One region of the Neobacillus sp. D3-1R genome, then DNA from elsewhere that is predicted to be linked to it. Evidence: a T-box and tRNA genes for the amino acid it is inferred to sense, from the RefSeq annotation. Region 1 holds a T-box; the other holds one or more tRNA genes.
What was found. A T-box is a leader RNA that pairs with one kind of tRNA and senses whether it is charged. The one in region 1 lies ahead of tyrS (tyrosine--tRNA ligase), so its partner is inferred to be a tRNA-Tyr.

Region 1 (15,012 bases):
TTCGGCATGTTCATTCGCACGAAAAATAGATGGAGTAGCATCACGAATATCCCTGTCAGTGATTAACCCAACGACATGGCGGTGATCATCTATGACTGGTATATGGCGTATTTTTTTAGCTGCCATCACCAGGATTGCTTTAGAAATCGTATCAGTTGGATATAGACTAACGACGTCTGCTTTCATAACTTCTTCAACGATCATCTGAATATCCCCTTTCAAACACCCAATTAATACATGAAACGGTTCATAAATCGTAAGCGATCAAATTTTTGTATGGATTCTGTATCCACTCTTTTTCCTATTCGAGCCATTAAACAGTTGGCAGGGTGTGAACTTATTTCTGGATCGTCAGTAGCGTACCATTGCAACCCGCCGGAATTCATCATTTTTTCCATGACCTTTCGATATTCCCACACATTTAGCCCAGTACCTTTTAAATCCCAATGCCAATAATATTCGGTTGTGATAATGATGAAGTCTTCCATCGCATCGTCCATCATTGAAACATTTAATAAGTTTTTACCAACGGAACAGCCGCGAAATTCTGGAATGACCTCTATTGCTCCAAGTTCGATTAAATTATCCATTTTCCCTTCTGACCATCTCTCAAGCGGATCTGGATATAGGTAGGTAACATATCCTACAATGGTATGTCGATGTCTTGCGACAATGATTCTGCCTTCTGGTAATCCTGCTATTTCAATTAGTGCCTTATGTTGTTGTGCTGGCGGACGAAAAGCAACAAGATCTTCATGGAAATCATAACTTGCTAATTTATCAGAAGAGATGGGACCCTCAATAAATAAATTACCATGAGGAGTCTTTAATTCTTTTGCATTATATATTTTTTTATGTTCCATTCGTTCACCCCTAATAATCCTTTCATTCAATTATATTATACATAAAATCTCTCAAATTAAAGCGCTTTCACTTAATTTTCTGTAAATAGACATATATTTTACCAAATAACTGCATAAAAATGATATATCTACTGAAAGAATATTTTTAAAATTGAGAATACGGGAAAAGTATACTATAATATTAATAAACGTTTTTATGACATTCATTAGGGGGATGATGTTAGTGAAAGTGGAAGCGCTACCAGTTGTAAAAGGAAATCATAATCTGCCAAATTATGATGAGATGTACAAGCAGTTTGATTGGTTAGAAGTTGAGAAACAATTCTCTTGGTCTGAAACGGGAAGAGTCAATATGGCTTATGAGGCAATTGATCGACATGCTGCGTCTGATCGCAAAAATAAAATTGCCTTATATTATGCAGATGGAAAACGTACGGAAAAGTATACGTTTAAAGAAATGAAAGACTTTTCTAACCAAGCTGGGAATGCTTTAAAAACTTATGGGGACGTAGAAAAAGGGGACCGTGTATTTATTTTTATGCCTCGTTCTCCAGAGCTATATTTTGCTGTTTTAGGTGCGATTAAGTTAGGTGCAATCGTTGGACCGCTTTTTGAAGCGTTCATGGAGGGGGCAGTCCGAGACCGTTTAGAGGATAGCGGGGCAAAGGTTTTAGTAACGACGCCTGAACTATTAAAACGTGTACCTGTGGATCAATTGCCAGAATTGAAACATATTTTCCTAGTTGGGGAAGGTATTGAAGAAAGTGGTAAATATATTGATTTTAATAAAAGATTTAAAGAGTCTAGTAAAGTATTATATATTGAGTGGGTAGATCGTACAGACGGGCTAATCCTTCATTATACTTCTGGGTCTACGGGAAAACCAAAAGGGGTTTTACATGTTCATAATGCGATGCTTCAGCATTATCAAACCGCAAAATGGGTATTAGACTTACAAGAGGAAGATGTATATTGGTGTACTGCTGACCCAGGATGGGTAACAGGAACATCATATGGAATATTTGGACCATGGTTAGCAGGTGCTTCAAATGTTGTAGTAGGAGGACGTTTTAGTCCTGAGACATGGTATAAGGTTATTGAGGATTATGGCGTTACTGTATGGTATAGTGCTCCAACAGCATTCCGTATGTTAATGGGCGCAGGAGATGAAGTAGTTAAGAAGTTTGACTTAACTTCTCTTCGTCATATTTTAAGTGTAGGGGAACCATTAAACCCCGAAGTCGTTCGTTGGGGAATGAAAGTATTCCAGTTACGTATTCATGATACATGGTGGATGACAGAGACGGGTGCGCAGCTTATCTGTAACTATCCTTGTATGGAAATAAAGCCTGGTTCCATGGGGAAACCAATTCCTGGTGTTGAAGCTGCTATTGTCGATGATCAAGGTAATGAGCTTCCTCCGTATCGTATGGGCAATTTAGCTATTAAAAAAGGCTGGCCATCCATGATGCATACGATTTGGAATAACTCTGCGAAATATGAGTCTTATTTTATGCCAGGTGACTGGTATGTATCAGGTGATTCTGCTTATATGGATGAGGACGGTTATTTCTGGTTCCAAGGTAGAATTGATGATGTTATTATGACTTCTGGTGAACGTGTAGGACCATTTGAAGTTGAAAGTAAATTAGTGGAACATCCTGCTGTTGCTGAGGCTGGAGTTATTGGGAAGCCAGATCCTGTGAGAGGGGAAATTATTAAAGCGTTTGTCGCTCTTCGTGATGGCTATGAAGCTACAGAAGAATTAAAAGAAGAAATTCGTCAATTTGTGAAATTAGGATTAGCTGCACATGCAGCACCACGTGAAATAGATTTCCGTGATAAATTGCCAAAGACAAGAAGTGGTAAAATCATGCGTCGTGTTCTTAAAGCATGGGAGTTAAACTTGCCAACTGGTGACTTATCTACAATGGAAGACTAAAAAACAGAACGGAAGTGCTTGTTAGAGCACTTCCGTTTTTTTAATTTTTGGATTTAGGTTTTTTGGTTTCGTTAGAAAATGGAACTAAATCAATAATTTCTTTATCTTTATCTTTGGAATTGTCATCCGTTTCTTCATCTGAATTAGGATCATCAGACTGTATTGGTTTTCCAACTTCAACCACATTAGATGGAGGGGATTCCTGTCCTGCGATATCGACTGCTGTTACATAATAAGTACCATTTTTAACATCGAAAGCATAGTCTGAACCTGACTTTTCAATTCCGACCTTTTCTCCTTTACTGTTATATATTCGATAGCCAATAACATCAGGTTCCACATCCTTAGCCCATGAAATAGTGTTACCGGATACTGATATTAAAGGGTCATCAGGTATTTGGCCATTTTCCTGGATTTTATCATTTGGTACAAGGATCTTTGACCAGCCATCTTTTTTAGGAATTAATTGTCCCGGTTCAGGTATTTTTACACCAGTAATTTGTTCCATGTAATCAGGGTTTAAGATCAAACCATGTTCTGCAAACTCATCTGGTGTAGAGTCAAGCGCTAAATATTTTTTCTCACCGACCTGAACATATTTACCGTCAATTAAACTAGAATCAACTTCTGTTGGGGCATATTTCATATTAAATAAATCACTTTCAACTAGTCCAGCTCTTGAACATGCCTCAGAAGGAAGTAAACCCGAAACCGCACAGATGGATCTTTTTACAATTCCACCGGGCATTTTAAATGGTTCAACAGGATCGACTAATTCAGGATTTACGTCATAAGCAGCATTTAATAAGTCGGCCCATAAATAATTGGTTCGCATGCTATAGCTTAAACCCCTTTTTATTTCTAAGGATTTATTATGGTCATAACCAGTCCAGATTCCAAATGTGACATTTGGATTGGATGCAACAAACCAGGAGTCAAAGAATTCATTTCCTGTTCCTGTTTTACCTGCCCAGTCTGTTTGAAACTTTAGGCGACCATTAACAGCAGAGGCCGTTCCTCGTTTAATAACATCCCGCATCATATCAACGGTTAAATAGGCAGTTTGCGGGCTGAAAACTTCTTCGGATTTGGTTTTATGCTCATAGACAACTTTTCCGTTTTTATCTAAAATTTTATCGATCAAATAGGCATCGACAAATTTTCCACCGTTAGCAAAAGTGGCAAATGCATTTGTATTTTCCTCAACTGTTACCCCTTGTTCTAGAGATCCAATGGCAGTTGATAAATTGGTATAATCGGGTTCAAGTAAAGAGGTAAAGCCCATTTTTTCTAAATATTTAGCTGGCCTCTCATTGATAATATCTCTATATAGTTTGATGGCAGGAACATTATAAGATTTTGCAAGAGCATATCTCGCGGAAACTAGGCCATTGTAGTGTTTATCATAGTTAAGTGGCCAAGGCTTATCTGGGTTAGAAGGATCAAGCCTTAATTCAACATCCGGAAGGGGACTTCCAGGTGAAGCTTTCCCTAGTTCAATAGCAGGACCGTAAACAAGTAATGGCTTCATGGTAGATCCATTTTGACGTTTCGTGTAAGTTGCGTGATTCACTTGTGCACGAGAATAATCTCGTCCGCCCACAAAGCTAATTATTTTTCCTGTATTATTTTCGATTAAAATGGCTCCAACCTCAACAGGTTCTTGAATCGTTTTATCTTGTCCAGTATCTGGATCTTTAACCACTTGGGGTTTATCTGGTCCATAATAAGGATATGCATCCTTTGTTTTCTGCATCGCATCATAAATATCTTTATCGATGGTGGAATGGATCTTATAGCCGTTTTGTCGCAGATTTCGATTTGCAAGAGTCGTATACTCTTCATACAATTCATTATTTTGCTTTAAATCTTTTTCCTCATAACCATCTTTTTCAGCTAAAGAAACAGCTAATATGTCAATTGCTCGTTTTTCAATTTCAAATGTTAACCAAGGATATTTTTCTATACTGCTAGATTTTGGTGGAATAAAGTCTTTTGTTACATCATAGGTAAGTGCATTTTGATATTCTTTATTGCTTATAAATCCACCATCATACATCCTTTTTAAAACCGTCTTCATTCTTGTTAGACCAGGTTCAAGATTAGATTTTAAAACGCCTTCATTCGTAAAAGGGGTATAACCAAAAGGACTTTGAGGCAATCCAGCAATAAAGGCAGCTTGCGGAAGAGTTAATTCTTTTACATTAACACCAAATATACCTTTAGCAGCAGTTTGCACTCCGGCAATATTTCTTCCGGAAGAATTTCTCCCGAAAGGAGATACATTCAAATAGGCCTCTAAAATTTCTTCTTTCTTAAAAAATTTCTCTAGGCGTAAGGCTAATAAAATTTCTTTTGCTTTACGTTCAAAAGATACTTCATTTGTAAGGATTTGATTTTTAATTAATTGTTGAGTTAACGTACTTCCACCCGATTGAACGGAAGAATTGGTTACTTCTTGAAAAAGGGCACGAAAGATCGCTTTCGGTACTACACCTGAATGGTCATAGAAATATTCGTCTTCTGTAGCAACAACCGCATCGACTAAATATTTCGAAACATCCTTTATTTGAACCTCTTCACGTTCCAAGTCGGTTCTTAAATTACCTAGATAGATATCATTAGCAAAATAGAGTTCGGATGTTTCCTCGTAATTATAAATTTCTTTTTTCATTTTCTCATATGGTCTAATCGGTTCATCCTTAACAAGTGAGGCAAAGTAGCCAGCACCGATTCCACCTGCAAAAGCGCCGCCTAAAAGAATAACAATAAAAAATATAAGAACTAAATTCCAGATAACTTGATAGGTAATTCTGGCACTTTTGACTGTTCTTTTATGTGTGAAAAGATTTAGAAAGTACTTCCACCTGTCCACCCATTTATTCGATTCATTGTTCATTTAATCAATCCCCCTAAAATCACATACAATTATAGCATAATCAGAAAAGGAAGATGACAAGGTTTGACATTTTTCTGATATTTCCAATTTTTGATGTCTTTTTTTGGAAAAGGAAAAAAGAAAAAGGAAATTGACAACTAACTATATTTTATGGTAAAAATGGTTTAATTAAAAATTGTTACTGCTTTGATGGGAATCCAGTAGTCCTTCTATCCCTGTTTTAGAGAGTCGGTGGTTGGTGTAAACCGATGCAAATAGAAGAACGAATTACCTCCCGGAGCTTTTGCCATGAACATGAACAGTAGTGGTAAACGGTCATGTCCGTTAACATGTTAAGTGGAGTGTTCTTCATGCGTTTGTTCGCATTCAAAACGCTCAAGCCAGGTGGTACCGCGCATATTAGCGTCCTTGCATTTTTGCAAGGGCGTTTTTTTATTTGGCCTTATTAAAAGGTTAAAAATCAAATAGGGTAAACAATTAACATTGTTACTTATAAATAGGAGGAGTCAAAATGGATTTATTACAGGATTTGCAATGGCGTGGAATAGTATACCAGCAAACAGATGAAGAAGGGTTAAAGGAACTTTTAAATAAAGAAAAGATTTCCTTATATTGTGGGATGGACCCAACCGGGGATAGTATGCACATTGGACACCTTCTTCCATTTTTAACCTTAAGACGTTTCCAAAATCATGGACATCGTCCTATTGTTCTAGTTGGTGGAGCTACAGGATTAATTGGTGATCCGAAAGCAACAGAGGAAAGAACCCTTCAAACCATTGAGACCGTACAACATAATGTAGATTGCCTACAAAAACAGCTGCATTCGATTTTTGATTTTGAGGGTGAGAATGGCGCTTTAATGGTTAACAACTACGATTGGACAGCGCCGATGAATATGATTACTTTCCTTCGTGATTACGGAAAGCATATCGGAATCAATTACATGTTATCCAAAGAAACGATTGCAACTCGTTTGGAAACAGGTATTTCTTTTACTGAATTTACTTACACGATTATGCAAGGAATGGATTTTAAACATTTATACGAAAACCTTCAATGTAAATTACAAATTGGTGGTAGTGACCAGTGGGGAAATATTACGACAGGTTTAGAATTAATTCGAAAAATGCTTCCTGAAGGATCAAAAGCTTACGGGATGACAATTCCATTAGTGACAAAGTCCGACGGTACAAAATTTGGGAAAACAGAAAGTGGCGCAGTTTGGCTGGATCCTGAGAAAACAACACCATACGAGTTCTACCAGTTCTGGATTAATACGGCTGATGCTGATGTAATCAAATACCTTAAATATTTTACATTCTTATCACGAGAAGAAATTGAAGCCTTAGAAGTATCTGTACAGGAAGAACCTCACCTACGCAAGGCTCAAAAGACTTTAGCTGAAGAAATGACACGTCTTATTCATGGTGAAGAGGCATTAGCTCAAGCTATTAAAATTACAGATGCGCTATTTAGCGGTGATGTGAAAAAACTTTCTGCTACCGAAATTAAACAGGGCTTTAAAGATGTTCCTTCCTACAATCATTCAACGGGTGAAGAAATTACCTTAGTAGATCTTTTAGTAGCTGCGGGTATCAGTCCTTCAAAGCGTCAAGCAAGAGAAGATATTACAAACGGAGCTGTTTCTTTAAATGGGGAGAAGGTAACCCAAGTAGATTATGTGGTGGATGAAAAGGATCGCATTGAAGGCCAATTTACGATCATTAGAAGAGGAAAGAAGAAATACCATCTTATCAATTACGTAGATTAATGAATAGAAAAATCCCCTAAAAAGGGGATTTTTTTATACCTTTATAACTGGGAAAGAACTAATCGAAAATAACCTTTTTTGCAGCAGTAGTAAGATCAAGTTTTTCTAAAGTTTGACAATAGTCACTCATTATATCTCCATTGATATTTTCATCTGTATACATTAAATATTCAACCACTTTCCAATCTTTAAACCAGTCACCTGGTTCTGCTTGTTTATGATGAACATTTTTCCACACAATCTCTAATCTGGGACTATAGAGTCGCATTGACCCAGGAATCAGTTTACATTGATTTACTTTAAGCACTGATTCAAGTCCTGGAACTCCTTCCTTGATATCATTAAATAAATTAGGCCAGTAATCCTTACGAGAGGCTGTGTGCGGATTTTGTATGGCCCAGTGAAGCACGCTGTTAGCAATATCTTCTGATTGAAAAAGGAGGTTGTATAATCTTTTTCCTATCAAAATTCGTTCATGGAGTGAATCGAAATGATGGACCGTCTGTCCTAAGAACCTCACCTTATTATTCTGTTCATATGGCAAAAGAATTTGATTAAACGATAATAAGTCTTGGATTTTAAATTCAATTGAATTAAATACTTTTTCTTTTAAAAGCGGATTCTGAACAACCCGTTCCTCTATATAATTTTGTTCATTTACAATGAGGCCGATTGTCAAAATATTGGGGTCTTTCTTTATCCAATAATGATTCCATATAGTCTCCATAAATAAAGAAATATTTAAAAAGGGAAGTAAATAAAAGTAGTTTTTTCTGCTTCTTAGACTTTCTTCGTAAAGTAATAATTGTGGATACGCATCTTGAAAAATGAGCCAGTTTCCTCTCTCTAGAAAAGAAAAAAATGCTTGCCTGGATGATCTGCTTAGTAATCTAGATAAGTATTCTCCCTCTAAATCTGTCATATTCCAACCGCCGTTTCTTGAAACCATATGTGCTAAAAATGACCAGTGAATTTCAGGATATTTTTGATAAAACTCTAGATAGGCTTTTGTTCTTACAATATTATTAAGATTATTTTCAGTTGTTATTTTTCTAATCCTTTCTATAAGGCGTTGATCATTCTCGCTTAACTTTTTTTCATCTATGAAAATAGGTTTCTTATTTTTTAATTCATTTTTGATTTCCATAAGATGTTTTGATAAACGGGTTAACCTATTTTTTCCTAAAGGACACATCAGATTTTTCACCACCTTTTTGTATTTAGGAAACAAATAAGGAATATGTATAAGGTACGGAACAGGTTTTAAGGGGAGTGAGAAAATGCATCGTAAAAATATTAAAAATGAAATGGATCGAATCATAGACATTCTAAAAAAAGATCAAGATGTTGATGGTTCCTGGAATTATCCGTTTGAAACAGGAATATCAACTGATGCCTATATGATCATTTTATTGCGGACACTTGAAGTTGATGATGAAGAGTTAGTGAAACAGCTTGTAGAACGAATATTGAATAAACAGGAGACAAATGGTGCCTGGAAGCTCTACTATGATGAAGAAGAGGGGAATTTAACTGCAACTGTTGAAGCCTATTACTCTTTACTTTATTCCGGGTATGTAAATAACAATGATAAACGAATGCTAGCAGCTAAACGTTTTATTTTAAAAAATGGTGGAATTGAAAAGTGTCATATGTTTACAAAAGTAATGTTAGCTTTAACTAATCAATATCCCTGGCCAACCTTTTTTCCTATCCCGATTGAAATCCTCTTACTTCCTACCACCTTTCCTATTAATTTTTATGACTTTTCTGTGTATGGAAGGGCCAATCTCGTTCCAATTATGATAGTAGCGGATAAAAAATATAGTAAAAAAACTTCAAAAAGCCCCGATCTGAAAAATTTATTTTTATCTAATAAAGATATTTCCTTAGAATGGGAAAGGTCAGGGGAATGGAAAGCTATTTATATCTATCTAAAAGATGTAATAAAGAATTTGGTCGGATTACCAGGGGAAATTCATGCTTATGCGATAGAACAAGGTAAACAGTACATGTTAAATAGAATTGAAAAGGATGGAACATTCTATAGTTATTTCAGTTCTACTTTTCTGATGATATTCGCATTGCTCTCTTTAGGATATTCAAATCGCGATCCTCTCATATTAAAAGCCGTCGACGGATTAAAAAGAATGAAAACGACCATTAACGATCATTTCCATATTCAATATACAACAGCTACTGTTTGGAATACCTCTTTAATTAGCTTTGCAATGCAAAGGGCAGGTGTTGCCACCTCTGATCCCGTTATAAAAAGGGCAAACCAATATTTGCTAAAGAAGCAACATCACCAATATGGTGACTGGGCTATTCATAATCCTCAAAGTCTCCCTGGAGGGTGGGGATTCTCTGAGATTAATACCATAAATCCTGATATAGATGATACAACTGCCGTTCTTAGATCGCTCTCACAGGAAACTGCACATAACCCATCTATTAGAGAAGCTTGGGACAAAGGGTTAAAGTGGTTGATTTCGATGCAAAATGATGATGGTGGATGGGCAGCTTTTGAAAAAAATGTCAATAAATCTATTATCAATTTATTGCCCATTGAAGGTGCTAAATATTTATTAACTGACCCAAGTAGTGCAGATTTGACTGGTAGAACATTAGAGTTTTTGGGTAAGTATACTAAAATGTCTATCAATCATTCATCTATTAAAAAGGCAGTCAAATGGCTTGAGAAAAACCAAGAAAAGGATGGTTCGTGGTATGGACGATGGGGAATTTGTTATATATACGGTACTTGGGCGGCAATCACGGGGCTAAAAGCAGTCCGAATCCCTTCCAACCATAGATCCATTCAAAAAGGGGTCGAATGGTTAAAGAAAATCCAAAATGTGGATGGCGGCTGGGGGGAATCCTGTAAAAGTGATATTAATAACAAATACATTCCTCTTGGAGTAAGTACGTTAACCCACACTGCCTGGGCAGTCGATGCACTGATAGCTGCTTCTAAAGTTGTGACGCCTGAGATTGAAGCTGGAGTTAAATTTTTAGTCAATCGGAAACAACTGCAAGAGTGGACCATAACCTATCCAAAAGGCCAGGCAATGGGTGGTGATTTCTATATCCACTATCATAGCTATCGCTATATCTTTCCGTTACTCGCCTTAGCCCATTATCAAAAAAAGTTCCATGTATAGAAAAAAACACTCGTTTCCAATCGGAGACGAGTGTTTTTTGAAGTTATTAACGAGAGTAGAACTCAACGATAAGAGCTTCGTTAATTTCAGCAGGTAATTCAGAACGTTCTGGTAAACGAGTGAAAGTACCTTCTAATTTGTCAGCATCGAATGTTAAGTAGTCAGGTACGAAGTTGTTTACTTCTACTGCTTCTTTAACAACATCTAAGTTACGAGACTTTTCACGAAGGCTGATTGTTTGGCCAGCAGCTACACGGTATGAAGGGATATCAACGCGTGAACCATCAACAAGGATATGACCATGGTTTACTAACTGACGTGCAGCGCGGCGAGTACGAGCTAAACCTAAACGGTAAACAACGTTGTCAAGACGAGCTTCAAGAAGAATCATGAAGTTTTCACCATGTTTACCAGGCATTTTACCAGCCTTGTCAAAAAGGTTACGGAATTGACGCTCAGTTACTCCATACATGTGACGAAGTTTTTGCTTTTCTTGTAATTGCATTCCGTATTCAGAAAGCTTCTTACGTTGGTTTGGACCATGTGGACCAGGAGCGTAAGGACGCTTTTCAATTTCTTTACCAGTGCCGCTTAGTGAAATTCCAAGACGACGAGACAGTTTCCAAGATGGACCTGTATAACGAGCCATAATATGACTCCTCCTTTTATGTTTTTATTTTGGTAAAATAAAAACAGATATGAAGCTACACTTATATTCATTTTGTTTTCATGCACCTTCGCCTTAGCAGCACAAGGTTACAAGATGCACCATCAATAGGTTTTAAACCTATGAGGAACAAAATGAGCATATAAAGATGTTCATATAGGCTGCGATATTTTACACAAAAGCTATTATATAATTTGTATCATAAAAAAGTCAAGAGAAGATGGACAAATCATACCTAGAAAAACGAGGAATTTTTTTAATTAATCACAGGAGATTTCAAAGGATTATGATATAATGAGAATAGTAATTGTTTTTAAAAAATAATATCCATTATTAATAATTCATTAAGAAGCCAAGAGATTGGCTTATTTAGTATGTAAAAATAGGTGATGATAGATGGGAAGTCAAGAAAAAGAAATCATGATCCAATTAAAAAATCGCTTCTTTGATATCATTGATGCTGAATTGGGTTTATGGCAATATGAATCGATTCTTTTTAATATGCTACTTGCGATAAAGAATATTTTAAAGTTAGAAGAAGTCTCTTTCTACAGTGGAGACGAATGGAATCCATATTTTTTACTTGAGAGCAGTTCTAATTCTTCATCAAGCTCTCCTTTTAAAATAGAGTTTTCACAGGAATTTGATCATACTTTTGGAGGAAGATTTGTCCATTTTAAACCACTGTCAATTATTAGTGCAGAAAACAATGATTTATTCGTTCCGTTATATGGCAAGAAGGGGTTTATTGGTCTTCTTCTAATTAAAAAGAAAGAATCTTTTGACTTAGTAAATGAACTGTCCGATCTATTTTATAAAAATTTGAGTCAACAATGTGGTGTATTCATTGAAAAAGGACAAGCCCTTTCAAAAATTGTATCTGAAGAAAAAAGATATAAACAATTGTATCGCGTAACAGAAAAATTTCATTCTTCGATGAATATGGATGATGTATTAGGCGAAATTATCATGACTTTAAAGGAAGTTTATCCTACATTTACGTATTTCCTTCTTCTTTCGCAAGATAATCACAGTCATAGTGATTTGCCAATCCGAGATTTAGAATATGATAGTGAAAACATTGCAGCTATGCAGGCATATGTAACGGGTACGATTCAATTTGAAGATTCCATACAAGAGAGAAGATCTGTACTATATGCACCGCTTAAAGGGAAACAGGGAGTTTATGGTGTGTTACAAGTGATGGCACCAAATACCCTTGTTTTTCCACAAAATGAAGTAGAATTTATTACATTATTAGCCAACACTGCAGGGAGTGCATTAGAAAATGCACAGCTTTACCAACAATCTCGACGTTTAATTGCGGATTTGCAATTAATTAATGAAACATCTCACCGTCTTAACTCCAATTTGAGATTAAGTGAAACAATGGGGTTTATGTGCGAACAAATTACGAAATCCTTTGATGCAGATGAAGTGGGTTTCTTTCTTATAGCTAAAGGTGTCCATAAAATACGCGTACTTCCTGGCAGTACTCCATTTTTCCAGAGTGAAGCTGCGAGGGGCTATATAGAATTTGTAAATGAAAAAATTGAAAACGAAAAGGATTCGTTATTTATTGGTGATTTTCAACTTCCTCCTGAACAAAATGGCCCATCCTATCGATCTTTGATGGCTGTTCCAATGGTGCAAAGCGGGATACTAAAAGGTTTTTCTATTGTTGTTCAACGAAATCCTTATTCTTTTTCCTTTGAAACATTTAAGCTTTTACAATCCTTAATTCATCATTCTACACTAGCTTTTGCTAATTCTATGCTTCGAGAAGAATTAGAAAAAATGGTGGTTACAGATCATCTTACAAAACTATATTCTCGTAATTATCTTGATGAGAAGTTAATTGCTTCTATGGATGAGGATGACCAAGGAACGTTTATTTTAATCGATTTGGATAATTTCAAGTATATAAACGATTCCTTTGGACACCAAGTGGGTGATGATGTATTAATCCAAGTGGCTAACATTATTGAGACCAATATTAGGGGAACAGACATCGGTGCTAGATGGGGAGGCGAGGAACTTGCCATTTATTTACCGAATGTCCCTCTTGAAACAGGGATTTCTATTGCGGAACGCTTGGTTTTAAAAGTATCTGATGAGACAACTCCACAAGTAACCATTTCGTGTGGAGTATCCTATTGGAAGCGTGAATGTATTGATACTGCTCAATCATTGTTCAGCCGCGCTGATAGAGCTTTATATAGAGCGAAAGGTTCAGGGAAAAATAAAGTTGAAATAGAGGAAACAGCAAGTATTGTATAGACACTTCACCAGTGAAGTGTCTATTTTTTATTTAATTATTTTAACAAAATGATCATCTTAACCAATTCTTCATAAAATTATTCTTCTCCTTTAGGCCATTTTATCATATTCTATTATTATGAAAGCGTTTTCAATATTAAGGAGGATCAATATGCGCAATAAATTTGAAACAGAGGTCATTCACGGTGGATATGAGAGTTCAAACTTTAATGGGAGCTTAGTACCACCTCTTTTTCAAACTTCAACCTTTACCTTTCAAACTGCCGAACAAGGAGAAAGGCGCTTTGCTGGCGAAGAGGATGGTTTTATCTATTCAAGATTAGGCAATCCAACAGTAAGAGTGTTAGAGGAACGGATAGCCACCTTAGAAAAGGGAGAGGCGGGTTTGGCATTTGGTTCTGGAATGGCGGCTGTATCGGCTATTTTACTTGCCTTAACAAAATCAGGTGACCATATTTTATGCTCACAGGGTGTTTATGGATGTACCTTTGGATTACTTCAATTAATGAAGGACAAATATAATATTGACCATAATTTTTCAAATATGGATTGTTCAGAAGCTCTTGAAAAAGAATTAAAACCGGAAACAGCCTTAATCTATATCGAAACACCAATTAACCCAACCATGCAATTAGTTGATTTACAAATGGTAGCAGAGATTGCAAAGAAAAGAGGTATTCCTGTTATCGTGGATAATACTTTTTGTTCTCCATATCTTCAAAATCCCATTGAACTAGGATGTGATGTAGTTATCCATAGTGCAACAAAATATATCTGTGGTCATGGCGATGTCATTGCTGGTTTAGCTGTTGGGAAAAAAGAGTTCATGGATCGTGTGGCTATGACTACATTAAAGGATATTGGAGGTATTATATCTCCATTTGATGCGTGGTTATTGTTGAGAGGGCTAAAAACTCTTCCAGTAAGAATGGATAGACATTGTGAGAATGCGAAGAAAGTAGCTTCCTTTTTAAAAGGTCACGAAAAAGTAGAGACGGTCTTTTATCCTGGGGACGAAACAGATAAACAAAAACATATTGCCGACAAACAAATGAAAAAGCCTGGAGGAATCTTTTCGTTTACATTGAAAGGTTCAAAAGAAACCGCACAGAAGTTTATGAATCAATTAAATCTAATTAAAATTGCAGTAAGTTTAGGTGATGCAGAAACCCTTATTCAGCATCCGGCAACGATGACTCATGCAGTCGTGCCTAAAGAAGCAAGGCTGAAAATGGGTATTGATGATTCTTTATTAAGGCTTTCTGTTGGCCTAGAAGCTTGGGAGGATATTGTGGACGATCTCAAGCAAGCACTTGATAAAATTTGATTGGATTAAAGAAGGAGCAGCATAAAACACTGCTCCTTCTTTTTGTATTACTGCATGATAGACAAAACGTCTTCCAAAAAGTTATAAAGATGCCCA
Region 2 (15,012 bases), 1.3 Mb from region 1:
ATTGATAAAGATAATACGACCCTATGGTGCCGATCACTTTATGGGTATCTATATGATCCAACCAGTGATGAGAAAATAAAACATGCAGCCCATTCATATCTACATGAAAAACAGCATGACATAACAGCCAACAACAACCAGGCTTGGAACCAAAATAATTATCAAGCATTATTAAATCGGTACGGAAATCCATCCGAAGTGGTTCATAAGATCAAAGAAAATCCAGAATGGAGACTTCATCCTTTTTATAAATACATGGGTGATGTAAAAAGTAAAAATGTCCTACATCTAATGGGATCTAATGGTGTAAAGGGTGTAGCATTATCCATCATTGGTGCTAAGGTAACCATTGTTGATTTTTCAAAAGAAAATGAACGGTTTGCCACCGAATTGGCAAAGGAAGCGGGTGTTTCCTTACACTATGTGGTAGCAGATGTTTTAAATCTTCCAGAGAAGGTAACATCTGAAAAATATGATATTGTCTTGATGGAACTGGGAGTTCTTCACTATTTCCTTGACTTACTGCCATTGTTTCAAACAGTGGATTCCCTTTTATCAAAGGGCGGACAATTTATTCTTCACGAATTTCATCCAATCTCAACAAAGTTGATTACCTCTAGCGGAAAAAAACATAAAGTGACCGGGAATTATTTTAATCCTACAATTGAAAGCTCAAGTGTCGCTTTTTCAAAACATATGAATGACGTGGACCAGACGGAGTTAACAGAAGTACGGCAACGGAAATGGACCATTGGTGAGGTTATTACGGCTGTAGGACAAACGGAGCTTAAAATCACAACGTTGGAAGAGGAACCAAATCATAAAATACATGATATTGGCTTGCCAAAGACCTATACATTAGTGGCTAAAAGATAAACCAGTCTTCACGACTGGTTTTTTTACATTTTTTAAGAAGATTGGAAATGGTTTTTGCGGATAGTGATCGCCTAGAGATAAAGACTATTTTTAAGAGGTGAAAATATGAATGTCATAACGACTCTTAAAGATAAAAGAAAAGATAAGCAAATTAAGTATGAACGTACTGTTCTTCGAGATTTATCGATAAATATGTTAAAAGGCCGTGTTCAAAATTTATTTGGCTCTACACGATTCACACAAAACCTAATGATTCAATCAGGAATTGAGGAAGCATGCTATGATGTTGCTATTGAGTCATTTTTACTTGGGGCAAAGTACAGTCGGTTTGGTTATTATGGTGAAAGCATGGAGTCCATCCGGCAGCGTTGTGCAACAGATGAAAAACATTTAGTTGATACTTTATATAACTTCCTTTTATATTTAGGATCCTTTGATGAAGGAGTATACAGTGAATCACTTTATTACTTATGCGAACAGTATGTAAATGAGTGGTGGAACGAAGGTTTTCGAAAAGGGGAAAGAAGATATAAGCTTCGTCTTCATTAATCATTTTTTCTATAGCCCATTAGGTTTCTTCTAACATTAGGAGGAAATGATGGGCTCATACTATTTGTTGTTCTAAAAACCATTTCTGTCCCATATAGTGAAATGAAAAGGGACGAGCAGGAAGGAATGGTTTTTTCGTGAGGAGAAAAATAAAAATAGCCGCATTCACCATAGGATTACTTCTTTTGTTTTTAATATTGCAGTATGATTTTATGGAGGATGATTCTTGGAATTCGTGGAACCTCCCTCTTTCAGGGAAAATTATTTTGATTGACCCTGGTCATGGGTATCCAGACCCCGGTGCTGGTCCTGAGGATGCCTATGAAAAAGATATTGCTTTGAATGTATCTAAAAAAATGAAGGATTATCTTCAAGAGCAGGGTGCATTAGTCATCATGACAAGAGAAACGGATACGGACTTAGCGGATCCTGGGTTAAAGGGATATAGTAAAAGAAAGGTTCAAGATTTAAAAAGACGGTTAGACATGATTAATGATTCCCAAATTGATTTCTTCTTGAGTGTTCATTTAAATGCTATCCCTCAACCACAGTGGAGAGGAGCTCAGCTGTTTTATTCCCCTAATTATATAGAGAATAAAAGAGCGGCCAAATTCATCCAAGACGAGCTGAGTCGTAATTTAGAGAATACAGACCGTAAAGCCAAACCTAGTAATAGTATTTATTTGTTAAAAAATGCAGAAAAACCTGGGGTATTGGTAGAAATCGGGTTTTTATCCAATCCTGAGGAGCGAGAACAATTAAAAAGTCTGGAATATCAAGAAAAGGTTGCAGCTTCCATATATAATGGTGTTTTAAGGTATTTTTCTAATGAAAAGAAAAGAAACTAAGGAAGGCTACATAGCCTTCTTTTTAATTCCATAAACACTTTGTAAATGTAATAAAGTATAAATGGTGTGATACACTTAACTGTTATTCTGCAAAAATATGCTATACTGTGTTTATTGGAAACTTTATTCTAAGGTGGGTGTTTATATGTTAACAGAAGCAAAAGTAAGAGAAGTTTTAAACGGATTAAAAGAGCCTTTTTTACATAAATCATTAGGTGAAGTAAACGCCATTGAAGAAATTAAAATAAAAGAAGAGAAGAATCATGTAAGTGTCAAGATTGCGATTGCCAAGACTGGTACTGCTGAACAATTGCAGTTGCAAACACAAATTGTACAATTACTAAAAGAGGCTGGTGCAGATTCCGTAGGACTACGCTTCAGCCAGTTACCAGATGAAGAGTTATTAAAGCACCAAGTTACAAATGAAAAAGATCCAGGGTTATTAGGAGCGGGAAGTAAAACCACTTTTATCGCGATTGCAAGTGGTAAAGGTGGAGTTGGGAAATCTACAGTATCCGTAAACTTAGCCGTTTCTCTTGCTAGATTAGGCAAGAAGGTTGGATTAGTGGATGCTGATATTTACGGCTTTAGTGTTCCAGACATGATGGGAATCACAACAAGACCAGTTGTAAAAAATGAGAAAATCCTTCCGGTTGAACGCTTTGGGGTAAAGGTAATCTCAATGGGCTTTTTCGTAGAGGATAATGCACCGATTATTTGGCGTGGCCCAATGCTTGGTAAGATGTTGAACAGCTTCTTTAATGAAGTAGAATGGGGCGACCTAGATTATTTATTATTAGATTTACCACCAGGCACTGGGGATGTTGCTTTGGATGTCCACACTATGCTTCCAAGCTGTAAAGAAATCATTGTCACAACTCCACATGCAACAGCAGCATTTGTTGCGGCACGTGCGGGAGCAATGGCGCTTCGAACAGAACATGAAATTTTAGGTGTTATCGAAAATATGTCTTATTTCGAAAGCAAATTAACAGGTGAAAAAGAATATGTATTTGGCCAAGGCGGAGGAGAAAAACTCTCTGAGGAATTACGAACAGAATTATTAGGAAAGCTTCCATTAGCTCAACCAGACTTTGATGAAACCGACTTTGCTCCTTCTGTGTATCAAGTTGACCATAGACTAGGGAAAACGTATTTAGAAATTGCTGAAAAAGTCGTGACACTATTAGAAAAATAAGAAAGGAGGCTGAATTTTTCAGCCTCTTTTTTAGGTAAGAAAGTATACTTTTTGGGACTACGAAAATGTCTAGCTCCAGCACCAAGACGCTTGCGCTTTTCCATTCATCAACCACCACTGCCAGAATTTCCGCCACCACCTCCACCTTTATCTTCGCTACCGCTACTTTTTCCGGTAGCCTTTATTTCCTCGGCAGCTTTTATAAGAATGGACTGTATTTTCACCTTAAATAGTGGGCTATCAAAGGTTTCTGAAATAGCCGATTGAAGGTGTTCTTTGTATTCTTTGCTTTTCAATACATTAATTAGTTCTTTTTCAAGTTCAGGGTCTTTTAATATTTCGATCATCATTCCGCGATATTCAGGATCTTTCATTAAGTCCTTTAAGAGCTTTTCATTTTCCTTTTTCATACTTTTTGCTACACTTTCAGCAAATTTAGGATCTTCAAAGGATTTTTTCCAGAAGTCTGCTCCTTTATCGGAAATTAATGTTTTTTCAATTGTATCAGTGACTACTTTTTGGTCCATCACTAATTTTTGTTTCATTCCATCATCGGACATGACCTCTTGAATGGCTTTTTTACCATCGTCTGTTTTTAGTATATCCACAACCATTTTTTTTGTCTGCTCGTAGTCCAGTTCTCCTCCACTAGCTTGATTCCCGGAGCAGCCAGTGACGGTTAAGATCAAAAAGCTAAGGAGGAGCAATCTTCTTTTTCTAAACATAACCAAGCTCCTTTCACATATGATTCCTTAATGTTTAGGATGAGAAAAAGGAGAGAAATTATTCAACCTAGATTTTTCAAACCTGGATTGATACAATCAATGGGTAAAGGAATATTTTTTTGGAGGACAAGTGTGTGACTAGCCGAAATTGGGTAAGATTATTTTTTACGACATTATTATTGGGTGGATTTACCACAGCAATTGTTGGTTTTGTGGTAAGATGGGACGAATTCCGACCGATATTCACAAGTTTTCATCTAGGAGAAATTTTATCCACTTTAATATGGTTAATAGGGGTAGGCTTTATTTTTAGTATGTTAAGTCAGGCGGGATTTTTTGCTTATTTAACGGTTCATCGATTTGGATTAGGGATGTTTAAATCATTATGGAAACCGGTCCAAATTGTACTTATTCTTTTCGTCATATTTGATTTAATTTATTTTCGATTTGCTGTTTTTGCAAAAGCGGGTGAGAGCCTTTGGCCTTATATTGGGTTAGCTTTATTTATATTGGTAGTAGGGGTAATAGTTGCTTTTGTAAAAGCTAAACAAACCAACAAAGAAGCCTTTATCCCAGCATTATTTTTTATGATTGTAGTGACCATTCTTGAATGGGTCCCCGTTCTACGCGTGAATGAAAAAAGTTGGATCTATTTAATGATTTTTCCTTTATTAATTTGTAATGCTTATCAATTATTGATATTACATAAACTTAATCAAAAATCTACTATACAAAAACAACAAAAAACAAAGCCGTCTAAATAAGATGGCTTTGTTTTTTTAATGGGTAAGAAAGTTTAATTTTTCGGAACTTCGAAAATTGTCTAGCTCCAGCGCCTAGCCCCTCGAGGTCAAATAACCTCTCGCGTAAGAAGTCAAAGTTCAGACTTCTTACGCGAGAGAACATTTGCTTGTCGGGGCTTACCAAGGCGCTTGCGCTTTTCTTATTTAACGAATTTCATTTGATTTTGAATCTCCATTAGCGATCATAGCAGACACGGTGACTAGTTTTAAGCCTTTACTATTTAGATCATCTAGTATTTTAGGTAATGCCTTTGCCGTTTGTTTTGCAGAATCAGAGGCGTGTAAAAGGATAATATCACCCTTTTTGGCATCTTTGACATTGGCAACAATTTTATTCACCCCGGGGTTCGTCCAATCCTTCGAATCTACACTCCAGTGAACCACCGTGTATCCATACCTATTCGCAATTTCTAGTGTCCTTTTATCAAAATGTCCAGTAGGAGCTCTAAGTAGTTTTATGTTTTTTATATTTAACTTATTGAACGCTACTTGAGCATTTGAAATATCTTTTTTAATTTTGCTATCCTCTAAGTCCGAGTAATCTAAATAATTATAACCAAGCAATCCAATCTCATAGCCATCTTTTACAATTCTGTTAACTAAGTCTGGGTGTCGCTCTGCCCATGAAGCGGATAGGAAAAAGGTAGCCGATTTGACACCTCTTTTTTCTAATACATCCAGGATAGGTGCTGCTTTTTCATCACCCCAACCGATATTAAATGTTAGAGCAACGTCCTTCTCGCCTTTATAGACTGCCTTTGGTCCATCTTTTGTAGAGAATACCGGTGAAACAGCGATGTTTTGCATATAGAGAAAAAATGCAGTAAAAAAAGCAAGAATGATAATCAGAAAAATTTGCCTAAACGATTTTCCATTCATAACGATAAAGAAATTCATTGTCTTAACCACCTCGTCCAAAACACTTCTTGTCTCATTTTTATGCAGAATTTTACCGGATATGTATTTTTTTCTTATAAAAATAAAAAATATGGAAAATACTACAAAAACAGAGAACGTAAGGGGGCAAATAAATGATCGGAATGTTAATCAATGAAAAAGAGGTTAAAGAAATTCAATATTTAATAAAAAGGGAAATGGATGAAATCCTTTTTGATTTAAAAGATGAACGTATTGATCATATTGTTAAACGTGCTATGGAGGAAAGATATAAGATCCTATTTACACTATTTAAAAGGGTAGCTTCCCCTAATGAATGTTTAAAGTATATGAGGAAGAAAGAAAAAAAGGTGAATAAGATTTAAAAAACATTTTAAAATGTGTTGACTTCTTTTATGATATTTTGTATATTAATAAACGTCGCTGCTGAGCCTAAATTAACTTGTTAAAAAGTTGTTGACACTAACAGTACGATATGCTAAATTAATAAAGTCGCTTTTGAGCGATAATGAAATTGTTCTTTGAAAACTAAACAACCAAACATTAACAAAGGTAAGGCTTCTATTATAGAAGTTTTAAAAAAAGCCAGAGTAAACTTTATGAGCTATATCAAACACTTTATTGGAGAGTTTGATCCTGGCTCAGGACGAACGCTGGCGGCGTGCCTAATACATGCAAGTCGAGCGAATCTTTAGGAGCTTGCTCCTGAAGGTTAGCGGCGGACGGGTGAGTAACACGTGGGCAACCTGCCTGTAAGACTGGGATAACTTCGGGAAACCGGAGCTAATACCGGATAATCCTTTTCCTCACATGAGGAAAAGCTGAAAGACGGTTTCGGCTGTCACTTACAGATGGGCCCGCGGCGCATTAGCTAGTTGGTGAGGTAACGGCTCACCAAGGCGACGATGCGTAGCCGACCTGAGAGGGTGATCGGCCACACTGGGACTGAGACACGGCCCAGACTCCTACGGGAGGCAGCAGTAGGGAATCTTCCGCAATGGACGAAAGTCTGACGGAGCAACGCCGCGTGAGCGATGAAGGCCTTCGGGTCGTAAAGCTCTGTTGTTAGGGAAGAACAAGTACCGGAGTAACTGCCGGTACCTTGACGGTACCTAACCAGAAAGCCACGGCTAACTACGTGCCAGCAGCCGCGGTAATACGTAGGTGGCAAGCGTTGTCCGGAATTATTGGGCGTAAAGCGCGCGCAGGCGGTCCTTTAAGTCTGATGTGAAAGCCCACGGCTCAACCGTGGAGGGTCATTGGAAACTGGGGGACTTGAGTACAGAAGAGGAAAGTGGAATTCCACGTGTAGCGGTGAAATGCGTAGAGATGTGGAGGAACACCAGTGGCGAAGGCGACTTTCTGGTCTGTAACTGACGCTGAGGCGCGAAAGCGTGGGGAGCAAACAGGATTAGATACCCTGGTAGTCCACGCCGTAAACGATGAGTGCTAAGTGTTAGAGGGTTTCCGCCCTTTAGTGCTGCAGCTAACGCATTAAGCACTCCGCCTGGGGAGTACGGTCGCAAGACTGAAACTCAAAGGAATTGACGGGGGCCCGCACAAGCGGTGGAGCATGTGGTTTAATTCGAAGCAACGCGAAGAACCTTACCAGGTCTTGACATCCTCTGACAACCCTAGAGATAGGGCTTTCCCCTTCGGGGGACAGAGTGACAGGTGGTGCATGGTTGTCGTCAGCTCGTGTCGTGAGATGTTGGGTTAAGTCCCGCAACGAGCGCAACCCTTGATCTTAGTTGCCAGCATTTAGTTGGGCACTCTAAGGTGACTGCCGGTGACAAACCGGAGGAAGGTGGGGATGACGTCAAATCATCATGCCCCTTATGACCTGGGCTACACACGTGCTACAATGGATGGTACAAAGGGCTGCAAGACCGCGAGGTTAAGCGAATCCCATAAAACCATTCTCAGTTCGGATTGCAGGCTGCAACTCGCCTGCATGAAGCTGGAATCGCTAGTAATCGCGGATCAGCATGCCGCGGTGAATACGTTCCCGGGCCTTGTACACACCGCCCGTCACACCACGAGAGTTTGTAACACCCGAAGTCGGTGGGGTAACCGTAAGGAGCCAGCCGCCTAAGGTGGGACAGATGATTGGGGTGAAGTCGTAACAAGGTAGCCGTATCGGAAGGTGCGGCTGGATCACCTCCTTTCTAAGGAATATAAGTGACCATCGGTCACAAAAACATTAAAATCTTTGGTGTTAATCGTTTGGTGTTTAGTTTTGAGAGAGCAATCTCTCTTGTGGCAATATATTGCTATTGCTACTTAATAGCAAAGGATATTGCTATTTTTGTTCCTTGAAAACTAGATAATCGTATAGAAGAAACCAAGTAAAAACCGAGTAATTGCCATTTTAGTTTCTCTCTTATTTTATAGTAAGAGAATTAACCTTTAGGTTAAGTTAATAAGGGCGCACGGTGGATGCCTTGGCACTAGGAGCCGATGAAGGACGGGACTAACGCCGATATGCTCCGGGGAGCTGTAAGTAAGCTTTGATCCGGAGATTTCCGAATGGGGAAACCCACTGCTCGTAATGGAGTAGTATCTTTACCTGAATACATAGGGTACTGATGGCATACCCGGGGAACTGAAACATCTAAGTACCCGGAGGAAGAGAAAGCAAACGCGATTCCCTGAGTAGCGGCGAGCGAAACGGGACATAGCCCAAACCAAGAGGCTTGCCTCTTGGGGTTGTAGGACACTCAACATGGAGTTACAAAGGAACGGGGTAGATGAACAGATCTGGAAAGATCGGTCAGAGAAGGTAAAAACCCTGTAGTCGAAACTTCGTTCCCTCCTGAGTGGATCCTGAGTACGGCCGGACACGAGAAATCCGGTCGGAAGCAGGGAGGACCATCTCCCAAGGCTAAATACTCCCTAGTGACCGATAGTGAACCAGTACCGTGAGGGAAAGGTGAAAAGCACCCCGGAAGGGGAGTGAAAAAGATCCTGAAACCGTGTGCCTACAAGTAGTTAGAGCCCGTTAATGGGTGATAGCGTGCCTTTTGTAGAATGAACCGGCGAGTTACGATTACATGCAAGGTTAAGTTGATAAGACGGAGCCGCAGCGAAAGCGAGTCTGAATAGGGCGAATGAGTATGTGGTCGTAGACCCGAAACCAGGTGATCTACCCATGTCCAGGGTGAAGTCCAGGTAACACTGGATGGAGGCCCGAACCCACGCACGTTGAAAAGTGCGGGGATGAGGTGTGGGTAGCGGAGAAATTCCAATCGAACTTGGAGATAGCTGGTTCTCTCCGAAATAGCTTTAGGGCTAGCCTCACGTAGTAAGAGTCTTGGAGGTAGAGCACTGTTTGGACTAGGGGCCCTCATCGGGTTACCGAATTCAGACAAACTCCGAATGCCAAAGACTTATCCGTGGGAGTCAGACTGCGAGTGATAAGATCCGTAGTCAAAAGGGAAACAGCCCAGACCACCAGCTAAGGTCCCAAAGTTTACGTTAAGTGGAAAAGGATGTGGAGTTGCTTAGACAACCAGGATGTTGGCTTAGAAGCAGCCACCATTTAAAGAGTGCGTAATAGCTCACTGGTCGAGTGACTCTGCGCCGAAAATGTACCGGGGCTAAACGTAACACCGAAGCTGTGGATTGACACCGTATGGTGTCAGTGGTAGGAGAGCGTTCTAAGGGCGTTGAAGCTAGACCGTAAGGACTGGTGGAGCGCTTAGAAGTGAGAATGCCGGTATGAGTAGCGAAAGATGGGTGAGAATCCCATCCACCGTATGCCTAAGGTTTCCTGAGGAAGGCTCGTCCGCTCAGGGTTAGTCGGGACCTAAGCCGAGGCCGAAAGGCGTAGGCGATGGATAACAGGTTGATATTCCTGTACCACCTCTTTATCGTTTGAGCAATGGGGGGACGCAGAAGGATAGGGTAAGCGCACTGTTGGATATGTGCGTCTAAGCAGTTAGGCTGGTAACGAGGCAAATCCCGTTACCGTGAAGGCTGAGCTGTGATAGCGAGGGAAATATAGTACCGAAGTTCCTGATTCCACGCTGCCAAGAAAAGCCTCTAGCGAGATAAAAGGTGCCCGTACCGCAAACCGACACAGGTAGGCGAGGAGAGAATCCTAAGGTGTGCGAGAGAACTCTCGTTAAGGAACTCGGCAAAATGACCCCGTAACTTCGGGAGAAGGGGTGCTTTTTGGGGTGAATAGCCTCGAAAAGCCGCAGTGAATAGGCCCAGGCGACTGTTTAGCAAAAACACAGGTCTCTGCGAAGCCGTAAGGCGAAGTATAGGGGCTGACGCCTGCCCGGTGCTGGAAGGTTAAGAGGAGGGGTTAGCGCAAGCGAAGCTCTGAATCGAAGCCCCAGTAAACGGCGGCCGTAACTATAACGGTCCTAAGGTAGCGAAATTCCTTGTCGGGTAAGTTCCGACCCGCACGAAAGGCGTAACGATCTGGGCACTGTCTCAACGAGAGACTCGGTGAAATTATAGTACCTGTGAAGATGCAGGTTACCCGCGACAGGACGGAAAGACCCCGTGGAGCTTTACTGTAGCCTGATATTGAATTTTGGTACAGCTTGTACAGGATAGGTAGGAGCCTGAGAAGCCGGAGCGCCAGCTTCGGTGGAGGCGTCGGTGGGATACTACCCTGGCTGTATTGAAATTCTAACCCGCACCCCTCTATCGGGGTGGGAGACAGTGTCAGGTGGGCAGTTTGACTGGGGCGGTCGCCTCCTAAAGAGTAACGGAGGCGCCCAAAGGTTCCCTCAGAATGGTTGGAAATCATTCGTAGAGTGTAAAGGCACAAGGGAGCTTGACTGCGAGACCTACAAGTCGAGCAGGGACGAAAGTCGGGCTTAGTGATCCGGTGGTTCCGCATGGAAGGGCCATCGCTCAACGGATAAAAGCTACCCCGGGGATAACAGGCTTATCTCCCCCAAGAGTCCACATCGACGGGGAGGTTTGGCACCTCGATGTCGGCTCATCGCATCCTGGGGCTGTAGTCGGTCCCAAGGGTTGGGCTGTTCGCCCATTAAAGCGGTACGCGAGCTGGGTTCAGAACGTCGTGAGACAGTTCGGTCCCTATCCGTCGTGGGCGTAGGAAATTTGAGAGGAGCTGTCCTTAGTACGAGAGGACCGGGATGGACGCACCGCTGGTGTACCAGTTGTCTTGCCAAAGGCATCGCTGGGTAGCTATGTGCGGACGGGATAAGTGCTGAAAGCATCTAAGCATGAAGCCCCCCTCAAGATGAGATTTCCCATAGCGTAAGCTAGTAAGAACCCTGAAAGATGATCAGGTTGATAGGTCAGAGGTGGAAGCGCGGTGACGTGTGGAGCTGACTGATACTAATCGTTCGAGGACTTAACCAAAACATTTGGATATCCAAATAAGGCAAACTTGTTTTTTACTTCTTCTAATACATTATCTAGTTTTGAGGGAATGAAAAGTAAAATTTTCTCTTGATTTTTTAAAAAAAGACATTATAATAAAAAAGTGTCGAAAACAAAATAGTCTGGTGGCGATGGCGAGAAGGTCACACCCGTTCCCATACCGAACACGGAAGTTAAGCTTCTCAGCGCCGATGGTAGTTGGAGGATTCCTCCTGTGAGAGTAGGACGTCGCCAGGCATCATATCGTTCCGCAGTAGCTCAGTGGTAGAGCATTCGGCTGTTAACCGAACGGTCGTAGGTTCGAGTCCTACCTGCGGAGCCATATTTTTTTAGAAAAAGATTATAGTGAGCAGGTAGTTTTAATGCTTCCATAGCTCAGCAGGTAGAGCACTTCCATGGTAAGGAAGAGGTCAGCGGTTCGAGCCCGCTTGGAAGCTTACCATTATTATTATAACGGCCCATTGGTCAAGCGGTTAAGACACCGCCCTTTCACGGCGGTAACACGGGTTCGAATCCCGTATGGGTCACCAACTTTTTTCTCGATAGAGAAAATAAAGTTCCTTAAATATTATTTCGGAGGATTAGCTCAGCTGGGAGAGCATCTGCCTTACAAGCAGAGGGTCGGCGGTTCGATCCCGTCATCCTCCATTTTAGATTTTTTGCATTAGCAAAAAGATTTTTTCTTTTAATAAAAATATGCCGGTTTAGCTCAATTGGTAGAGCAACTGACTTGTAATCAGTAGGTTGGGGGTTCAAGTCCTCTAGCCGGCACTCTTTTGGAGGGGTAGCGAAGTGGCTAAACGCGGCGGACTGTAAATCCGCTCCTTTGGGTTCGGCGGTTCGAATCCGTCCCCCTCCACCATTTTTTTTCATAAAAAAAGTAAAAAGTGGACAATATATAAATGTCCTTTATAATTTAAAAAATCATTGGGCTATAGCCAAGCGGTAAGGCATCGCACTTTGACTGCGACATGCGTAGGTTCAAATCCTGCTAGCCCAGCCAACGAGCCATTAGCTCAGTCGGTAGAGCATCTGACTTTTAATCAGAGGGTCGAAGGTTCGAGTCCTTCATGGCTCATTAAAATGCGATTACTTTCATTAGAGAGTAATCGCATTTTTTTTATTCTAAATTATATGTTGAGTATGTTTAAAGCTAATGGGTAATTTGGTACTATCTTCATAAATTGAAATAAACAATTATGTTGAGCTTATTCTCCTTTTTCCCGTATATATATGCATAACTTTGTCGAGTTGAGTCAAGCGAATGTAAGCGGTTAAAATAGTATGTATAGGGGAGAAGGAGGAGTTAATCGATGAATAAAAAAATATCATTAATTGGTGTTCCGATGGATTTAGGTCAAACACGAAGAGGAGTCGATATGGGACCTAGTGCCATTCGATATGCTGGTGTAGTAGAACGTTTAGAAGAGTTACATTTTGATATAGAGGATTTAGGAGATATTGAAATTGGTAGAGCAGAGCGAGTTCAAAATGCCGAAACCAACTTGAAAAATTTAAAGTCGGTTGCAGAGGGTAGTGAAAAACTTGCAGCAACTGTTGATCAAGCGATTAAGGATGGAGCCTTTCCTTTAGTGCTTGGTGGTGACCATAGCATTGCTATTGGTACATTAGCAGGTGTAGGTAAACATTACAAGAATCTTGGAGTTATTTGGTATGATGCCCATGGAGATTTAAATACGGCAGAGACCTCACCATCTGGTAATATTCATGGAATGCCGCTAGCTGCAAGTTTAGGCCTTGGGCATCCAGCGTTAACTGAAATTGCAGGATATAGTCCAAAGGTAAAGCCTGAAAATATTATCATAATAGGTGCTCGTTCTTTAGATGACGGGGAAAAAGAATTAATCAGAGAAAAAGGCATTAAAGTTTATACGATGCATGAAATAGACCGACTGGGAATGACAAGAGTCATGGAGGAAACTATTTCATTCCTTAAAGAAAATACCGACGGAGTTCATTTATCTCTTGATTTGGATGGTTTAGATCCACATGATGCACCAGGAGTAGGTACACCCGTAATCGGTGGAATAAGCTATCGAGAAAGCCATTTAGCGATGGAAATGCTAGCAGAAGCTGATTTTATTACATCCGCTGAATTTGTAGAAGTAAATCCAATATTAGATGAAAAAAATAAAACAGCACAAGTTGCTGTTGCATTAATGGGATCTTTATTTGGGGAAAAGCTAAAATAATTTTAAGTAACCTATCTTTCTTTGAAAGAAATTAGATACCTATAAAAAATAGCAGATACTCCTGACAGGAATCTGCTATTTTTTTTCAGTCAGCATATAATACCGATTTAATAAAACATCCAGCTTTGTACTTAAGTCTACAACCCTCTTATTTGAAAAGGACGAATTGATTGCTAAATCAATCATTTCTTCTCTGCAGCGTTCAATGTCTACGAGTAATTTATTGGGTTGTATCTCCATCGAATCATCCTCACATATGATTTATTTATCTTTTTTATATCCTATTTTGAAAATTCCTAAACCTTAGCAGTAAATATTTGTTAATATATGATTGTTGGGATTTTTTCTGAAAACTTAAACACATGTAAAAATGAACAATAAAAAGAATTTTTATATAGAATGAAACCTTTTAGCGATCGATACGTATATCGGTTAGCCGCAGTAGAGCGGGGGTAAGAATAGAATGGAAGCCATAGTAAAGAAAAGGATTTTGCAAGTATTAAAAGGCGATCAGGATGCTTATGGAGAAGTAGTGGAAATTTATAAAGATAAAGTGTATCATCTTTGTTTTCGTATACTTGGAAATCGTCATGAGGCAGAGGATATAGCACAGGATGCTTTTATTCGTGCATATATTAATATTAGTAGTTTTAATATTGAAATGAAATTTTCAACATGGATTTATCGAATCGCTACTAACTTATGTATTGACCGGATTAGAAAGAAAAAACCGGATTACTATCTAGATGCTGAAGTAGCGGGTACAGATGGATTGACGATGTATTCCCAAATCTCTTCTAATAGTGATATGCCTGAAAAAGAGCTAGAAAGCTTAGAATTAGAGGAAACCATCCAAAGGGAGATCTTAAAACTTCCAGATAAATATAGAACTGTCATTGTATTAAAATATATTGAAGAGCTTTCTCTGATTGAAATAGGTGAAATTCTAAATTTACCGATTGGTACTGTTAAAACTAGAATACACAGGGGAAGGGAAGCCTTGCGTAAGCAACTACGTTATGTCTAATAGAGGTGAGTTAAGTGAATTGTTCTGAATCAATGATCGAATATATGCATGATTTCTTAGATGAAGAAATATCAGCAGAAAATGAAGCTAAATTAAGAGAACATCTCTCGACATGTCCAGAATGTAACAGACACTTTCACGAATTAAAAAAGTCCATTGCGTTCGTTCAGAGTACTTCACATATTCAAGCGCCAGCTAATTTTACAGCCAATGTTATGGCACGTCTCCCAAAAGAGAAAAAGCAGGTAGGAGTGAAGAGATGGTTCCGTCATCATCCGATGATTACGGCAGCATCACTGTTTTTAGTGCTCATGTTAGGCAGCTTTATTAGTGGATGGAACCAAAACCATGAGTTTACAGTCTCCAAATATCCTAATTTAGTTATAGAAAATAATACCGTAATTATCCCTGAGGGCGAAACGGTAAAGGGAGATCTTGTTGTCAAAAATGGTGATATAAAGATTGAAGGAAAAGTCAATGGAGATGTAACGGTGATAAATGGAGAA

Region 2: it has a tRNA-Tyr gene. The T-box ahead of tyrS (tyrosine--tRNA ligase) is inferred to sense a tRNA for this amino acid. The anticodon was not compared.

The regions. Positions count from the first base shown of each region.
Region 1 is NZ_CP197471.1:3,375,573-3,390,584, reverse strand. It holds gene ACSBPO_RS17400 (acetoin utilization AcuB family protein) at 1-204, opposite strand, end outside; gene ACSBPO_RS17395 (GNAT family N-acetyltransferase) at 231-863, opposite strand; gene acsA (acetate--CoA ligase) at 1,087-2,805, shown strand; gene ACSBPO_RS17385 (transglycosylase domain-containing protein) at 2,846-5,704, opposite strand; T-box leader at 5,882-6,117, shown strand; gene tyrS (tyrosine--tRNA ligase) at 6,216-7,478, shown strand; gene ACSBPO_RS17375 (DUF2515 family protein) at 7,537-8,673, opposite strand; gene shc (squalene--hopene cyclase) at 8,759-10,642, shown strand; gene rpsD (30S ribosomal protein S4) at 10,689-11,291, opposite strand; gene ACSBPO_RS17360 (diguanylate cyclase) at 11,706-13,589, shown strand; gene megL (methionine gamma-lyase) at 13,741-14,916, shown strand.
Region 2 is NZ_CP197471.1:4,628,533-4,643,544, forward strand. It holds gene ACSBPO_RS23350 (class I SAM-dependent methyltransferase) at 1-876, shown strand, start outside; gene ACSBPO_RS23355 (YbaK family protein) at 982-1,425, shown strand; gene cwlD (N-acetylmuramoyl-L-alanine amidase CwlD) at 1,563-2,273, shown strand; gene ACSBPO_RS23365 (Mrp/NBP35 family ATP-binding protein) at 2,419-3,471, shown strand; gene gerD (spore germination lipoprotein GerD) at 3,579-4,196, opposite strand; gene ACSBPO_RS23375 (KinB-signaling pathway activation protein) at 4,331-4,960, shown strand; gene pdaB (polysaccharide deacetylase family sporulation protein PdaB) at 5,144-5,896, opposite strand; gene ACSBPO_RS23385 (hypothetical protein) at 6,031-6,261, shown strand; rRNA gene ACSBPO_RS23390 (16S ribosomal RNA) at 6,515-8,064, shown strand; rRNA gene ACSBPO_RS23395 (23S ribosomal RNA) at 8,309-11,245, shown strand; rRNA gene rrf (5S ribosomal RNA) at 11,388-11,503, shown strand; tRNA gene ACSBPO_RS23405 (tRNA-Asn) at 11,514-11,588, shown strand; tRNA gene ACSBPO_RS23410 (tRNA-Thr) at 11,631-11,703, shown strand; tRNA gene ACSBPO_RS23415 (tRNA-Glu) at 11,722-11,796, shown strand; tRNA gene ACSBPO_RS23420 (tRNA-Val) at 11,842-11,914, shown strand; tRNA gene ACSBPO_RS23425 (tRNA-Thr) at 11,965-12,037, shown strand; tRNA gene ACSBPO_RS23430 (tRNA-Tyr) at 12,045-12,128, shown strand; tRNA gene ACSBPO_RS23435 (tRNA-Gln) at 12,195-12,269, shown strand; tRNA gene ACSBPO_RS23440 (tRNA-Lys) at 12,272-12,344, shown strand; gene rocF (arginase) at 12,580-13,479, shown strand; gene ACSBPO_RS23450 (Spo0E family sporulation regulatory protein-aspartic acid phosphatase) at 13,555-13,719, opposite strand; gene sigW (RNA polymerase sigma factor SigW) at 13,943-14,506, shown strand; gene rsiW (anti-sigma-W factor RsiW) at 14,521-15,012, shown strand, end outside.